Regions from separate parts of the Aliiglaciecola sp. LCG003 genome, predicted to be linked through region 2. Evidence: predicted binding sites of a transcription regulator. Region 2 holds the regulator's gene; the other holds the start of a gene.
The links. The regulator ArgR, encoded in region 2, controls arginine synthesis, uptake and breakdown. The targets are predictions, from matches to a motif close to ANTGAATANNTATTCANT.

Region 1 (3,212 bases), 1.5 Mb from region 2:
TTAATTGTCGCCGCTAACGAAAGCAATTCGTCCAATTGTTGCTTAGTCCAATCTTTAAACGTAAGTAAGTCTTGTTTCATGATCCTTCCACTGTATTCGGTAATATGGTTGTGCCAAAAGACTCATTAGTGTCATTAATCTCGGCGTTTAGTAAATGTACATTTTTCCAACTTGCGATAGTCACAGGTTTCCCAATCGTATTGGCTGCATCTAGAGCAGCGTGTACTTTAACGGCCATACCATCGGTAATGATGCCTTGCTGGATATGTTGATTAATCTGGGCGGCATTCAAATCTGCAATGAGGCGTTTGTCTTGATCCAACACACCGCTAACATCAGACAACAAACATAACTCTGCATTCAACGTCTTAGCAACCGCTACAGCCGCTTGGTCGGCATTTACATTGAGTAAAGCATAATCTTCGTCTAAACCTATCGAGCTGATAATAGGCATGAAATCCCCTTGCAGCAGGTTATGGACTAATTTGCTATCACCGCTGATTACCTTTCCAACAAAGCCTAATCTAGGGTCAACTTTGCTGCATTGGGCAAGTTTTCCGTCAGCTAAGCTGATGCCCACTGGGTTCAATCCAGCCGCTGCAGCTAGACTGCAAAGTTTTTTATTCACGCTGCCGGCTAATGCGCCTACTACGTAATCAATATGGGCTGCCGGTGTCACGCGCAAACCGTCTATTTTCTCCGAGACAAGTCCAAGATCAGACATCAAACGCTCTACCGAACTCCCACCACCATGCACTAACACAACTTTGCAGGACTGCAGTAATCCGGACATAGTCTGAAAGAAAGGTTGCGAGATAGCGGGATCGTCCAAAAATGCCCCACCTACTTTAATCACTTTAATCTTCATCCGTTATACCTGTTGAGTAAGCCTGTTTCAGATGCCAAACCAAATGCTAAATTAGCACACTGGATCGCCTGAGATGAAGCTCCTTTGAGCAGGTTGTCGATAGCGCTACCAATGACCGCGTAGCCATTATTAGGGTCTAGTTTCCAATGCAAGTCACAATGGGGAGTATTTACCACATCAGCAACTTTAGGGAAGTGATCCAACAAACGAATAACATGGGTGTCTTGATAAGCATTGTGATACGCGCTGTCGAGTTGGGATTGGGTGACGCCAGCGTTGGTCTTGACCGTAATGGTAGATAAAATACCGCGCTTAAAATTACCTAGATGAGGGGTGAAAATCACCTCACTTGCTAAAATCTGGCAAATCTCTGGCTGATGCCGATGATTCAATACCCCATATGCCTGTAAGCTAACTTCACAAAAGCTGTTGGCTAATGCCGCTTTTCTACCTGCACCACTTACGCCAGAGACTGCGTTAATAATGGGTAAATGAGCAGAATCGAGTAAGTGTGCATCTATCAATGGCTTCAAAGCACAAATTGCAGATGTAGGATAACAACCCGGCACAGCAACAACCTTTGCATTGGCGATTGCATCGGCATTCCATTCAGCCAAACCATATACGGCTTGTTCGAGCAATTCGCTATGACAATGCTCAAACCCATAGTACTTTTGAAATACCTGCTTATCCTTAAGTCTAAACGCACCAGACAAATCAAATATTTTGGCCTTGCCATTCGCCAAGGTTGGCATCCAGTCGTGACTTGCTTCGTGGGGCGTGGCCAAAAATATGGCATCGACAGACTCAGCTAACTGACTCAGCGTGTCAGGACCAAGGGCTTGCAACTCAAGGTCAGTTAGACCAGTTAGGTAGGGATGGATCTGGCTTATCCGCTTTCCCGCGTCTTGGCTTTGCTGTGACACATGCAGGGAAGCTAGGGAAAACGTCGGATGTGCTGCGATCAATCTAATTAACTCAGCGCCAGCATAACCACTGGCCCCTATGACACTTACTTTGTACATGATTTTGATCCAACAAATAACAGATAATTTTGAAAATAAAAAAGCGCCCTTTACCTTTAATTACTAATTTATATCAAAGGTAAAGAGCGTGCTACGCAAACAAAAAATTTATTTTCGTCGATTAGACGTACAGGCATAGCAAGGCAGGGAAAATTCAGTTGTTATCTTATTCATCATTTGAGTATCTTTCTAATTCCAAATCATCTATTTTTGGATGACTAATGTGTTGATAAAGTTAATAGTTTTTAACCATAAACAAGCGCGTTAGTAACTACTTATTTATGCAATGGATCTAGTGTGCCATTGGTGGTATAAATATGCAACAAAAGTGAATAAATATATTTTAAGGTTTTTATGCCAAATTACACTTTCTTAGAAGCATACAAAAAAATCATTTCTTTCCCTACAATCAGTGCCATGGATGAACCATTAGACCTATCCAACAAGGCCTTAATTGATTGGTTGGGGAATGTTTTCTCATCTATGGGTTTTAGAATTAGTATTCAAAAAGTGCCCCATGCTCGGAACAAATACAATATGTTGGCCCAAATCGGCTCGGGACAAGGCGGGCTATTATTAGCGGGGCATTCTGATACGGTCCCCTTCGACGAAGGTCGTTGGAACTTCGACCCGTTCAAGGCACAAGTAAAAGACAATTTATTGTATGGTTTAGGCAGTTGCGATATGAAAGGGTTTTTCGCCTTTATATTGGAAAGCTTAAAGGATATTCCTTTAGATAAAATCAATAAGCCTCTTTATATTCTTGCCACTGCCGATGAAGAAACCTCCATGGCGGGCGCCCGTTTTTTTGCAGAGCAGCAATTAATCAAACCTGATATGGCGATAATTGGTGAGCCGACTGAACTCAAGCCCATTGGAAAACACAAGGGCCATATGGCGCAAAGTTTGCAAATTACCGGTCAAGCCGGTCACTCGAGTGATCCTGATAGAGGCGTGAATGCGATAGAGATTATGGTTCAGGCGATCGAAAAGTTGCTAACCTTGCGTGATTCACTTGCCAGAAACTATCGTGACGACAGCTTTTCTGTGCCGCAAGCTACAATGAATCTCGGTCATATCCATGGGGGCGATGGCGAAAATCGAATTTGTGGTCATTGTAAATTAAATTTTGATGTTAGATGCGTGCCGGGTCTAACGGACGATGAGGTGATTACCCAAATAGATCAAGCATTAGCACCCTTGAAATTAAGCTACCCTGATCGTATTGATATGCAACTAATGTATCCAACTGCACCGGCATTCGCGTGTAAAAATGAGCATCAAATTATTGAATTAGCCGAAAAGCTCACTGGTTTTAA
Region 2 (3,212 bases):
TAAATATAACTTCTAATGTTTGATTAGAATGACAAAGCCGGTCCTAGTGACCGGCTTTTTTTATGGGAGATCACCATGAAAAAATATTTACTGATTAGCTTGGGACTACTAATTACTATGACATCAAGCCAGGCTGAAACAATCCGAGTTGCTACCTTTAATGTCAGCATGGAGGCGGGTAATTATGTTGAAACAGGACAAACCCTTGACCCGCTAGCGCTGACAAAGCAATTAGCTAGCGGTAAGCATCAACAGATTAAAAATATTGCGCAAATTATTCAGCGGGTGCGACCGGATATACTGCTGCTCAACGAGTTTGATTATATACCTGACGCTAACAAGGGCGTGTTAGCCTTTATCCGTAATTACCTGAATGTCTCCCAAGGCGAGGCACAAGCGATTGACTATCGGTATTATTATACGGCAGCGGTTAATACCGGTGTACCTAGTGGTCAAGACTTAAATCATGATGCAAAGGTTGAGTCAGCAGGTCAAGATGCCTTTGGCTATGGTCAATATCCTGGTCAATACGGTATGCTACTACTAAGCAAATTCCCTATAGATGATAAGCAAGTAAGAACTTTCCTGTACTTCTTATGGAAAGATATGCCTGAGGGTCTACTGCCTAGTATTAAGGCCGCTGATGGAACGCCATGGTATAGCGAAGCTGCAAAGCAAGTAATGCGTCTATCCTCGAAATCCCACTGGGATGTGCCGATTAATATCAATGGCCAAGTTTTACACATACTCGCCAGCCATCCCACACCGCCAGTCTTTGACGGGCCTGAAAATCGCAATGGTAAACGTAACCATGATGAGATCCGTTTTTGGGTCGATTATTTATCGGCTGCTAAGCGTGCAGAGTATATTTACGATGACCAAGGTAAGCGAGGTGGATTTAGGGGTAGTCGATTTGTGCTGTTAGGCGATTTAAATGCTTCTGAGCATGAAGGGGATAGATTTGGCTCAAGCATAAAAGCTTTACTACAGCACTCTGCTGTTGCGCAGTACTCTATGCCAGTCAATCAGTCCGGTCAGTTACTGCGGCCTGAAAATCCGTTTGCAAGCCTGCATACTGCGCAATGGGGTTTACAGGTAGATTATGTGCTGCCTTCTAAAGCGGGGTTGAAGGCGGTGGATGCAGGGATATTCTGGCCGGGTACAAACAGTGCAGATTACAACTTGATTAAAGATCGACAATCATCTTCGGATCATCGACTTGTGTGGGCAGACGTTAAGGTGCTGGAGTGAATTAACTCCAGCGGTTCATTTTGTGATAGTTATACGTTGTCGAACAAGGCTACTACTCTTTGTAGGGTATCTTCGATATTGCTAACATCAGCAGGGGCAATGAAAATCGTATCGTCTCCTGCTATGGTGCCCAATACCCCATCTTTTTGGCTCAATGAGTCAAGCAATCTAGCAATCAACTGAGCAGCGCCAGGACTGGTGCGGATAATAACCATAACATTATTGTGCACCACATCGAGTACCAACTGCCTAAGGGGACTTTTAGCGGTTGGCATGCCCATCTCTGGTGGCAAACAATAAACCATATCGCCACGTGCGTTGCGAGTCCGTACAGCGCCAAATTTACTGAGCATCCTAGAGACTTTAGATTGACTAATGCTACCAAAGTTTTGCTGTTTGAGAGCGTCTACGATGCCCCCTTGGGAACCAAAGCTTTCTGCTTTTAAAATATCTTTAAATGCTTTGATTAATTCTTCTTGTTTATTATTTGACATGCCACCCTCATATTTAGCTGCTATAGTTTGACACAATCTTATGGGTGTCGAAAGCACGAAGTGCCTTATTGATTTCGCTGTTTTTAAACCAGCTTGTTATAAGCTGATTTAATTAGGACTTAATCATTATGTTGAATACTGAGTATAGTGCCCATATATAGCCTTTTTATTAGGTATAAATTGTATTTTTTGATGGCTTGCATTAGTGTTTGCCGTCATTCTTAACGTTCCCACAGGAGACAACTATGAAAGTAACGGTATTAGGTGCTGCAGGCGGTATAGGTCAGGCCCTTTCTCTATTATTAAAAACCCAGTTACCAGCAGGATCTGAATTAGCATTATATGATGTTGCCCCTGTCGTTCCAGGCGTTGCCGTTGACCTTAGTCATATTCCTACCGACGTTAAAGTTGAAGGTTTTGGCAAAGATGACTTAGCGCAAGCGTTAAACGGTTCTGACATCGTATTGATTCCTGCAGGCGTTCCCCGTAAGCCTGGTATGGATCGTTCTGACTTATTCAATATCAATGCTGGCATTGTTAAGAATCTGGTTGAAGGTATCGCAGATAATTGCCCTGAAGCTTGTACTTGTATTATTACCAACCCAGTTAATACTACAGTTGCAATTGCTGCTGAAACATTGAAGGCAAAAGGCGTTTACAATAAAAACAAATTGTTTGGTGTGACTACCCTTGATGTGATCCGCGCGGAAACATTTGTTGCTGAACTTAAAGGCTTGAACACAGCAAGTGTGCATGTCCCGGTTATCGGCGGTCACTCAGGCACCACGATTCTTCCTCTTCTTTCTCAGGTTGAAGGTGTATCTTTCAGTGATGAAGAAGTGGCAAGCCTTACTCACCGTATTCAAAACGCGGGTACTGAAGTGGTTGAAGCGAAAGCCGGCGGCGGGTCTGCAACGCTTTCTATGGGACAGGCAGCAGCACGATTCTGTTTATCTTTAGTCGCAGCAATGAAAGGTGACAACGTAGTAGAGTACACTTATGTTGAAACCAATAGTGCTGATGCCGCTTTCTTCTCACATCCTGTTCGATTAGGTCCTAACGGTGTAGAAGAAATTCTACCTTATGGAGAGCTAAGTGATTTTGAGCAAAAAGCAAAAGAATCTATGCTTGAAGGCTTGCGTGGTGATATTGAACTAGGTGTGAAGTTTGTAAATGGCTAATCTTAGCTAAACAATAAATTTAAAATAAACCAGTTGCAGTTTTTACTCAGCTGGTTTTTTTGTTTTCGGGGGAGCACAGTTGTCGTGTAAGCCAATCCATCGCGGCTTCTTTGTTGGTGAAAAATTCAAAGGTCTCGCCCGCTAGCTGATATATGCTGGCAAGATGTGCCTTACTGAATGAAGGGTGAGCCGTATAGGTGACAATAATAGCAGTAGCAACTCTATTATGGGTTTTCTCTTGGCGTATAATTTGTTGCAGTTTTTTGGCCGCATCGGGCAAAAACGT

Region 1: argC (N-acetyl-gamma-glutamyl-phosphate reductase) is a predicted target of ArgR. The motif match lies at 2,164-2,181, and genes of this name have one in related genera.

The regions. Positions count from the first base shown of each region.
Region 1 covers NZ_CP128185.1:713,084-716,295, forward strand. The annotation lists gene QR722_RS03000 (ornithine carbamoyltransferase) at 1-80, opposite strand, end outside; gene argB (acetylglutamate kinase) at 77-868, opposite strand; gene argC (N-acetyl-gamma-glutamyl-phosphate reductase) at 865-1,893, opposite strand; gene argE (acetylornithine deacetylase) at 2,248-3,212, shown strand, end outside.
Region 2 covers NZ_CP128185.1:3,655,966-3,659,177, reverse strand. The annotation lists gene QR722_RS15910 (TonB-dependent receptor) at 1-16, shown strand, start outside; gene QR722_RS15905 (endonuclease/exonuclease/phosphatase family protein) at 76-1,251, shown strand; gene argR (transcriptional regulator ArgR) at 1,281-1,745, opposite strand; gene mdh (malate dehydrogenase) at 1,991-2,926, shown strand; gene QR722_RS15890 (hypothetical protein) at 2,973-3,212, opposite strand, start outside.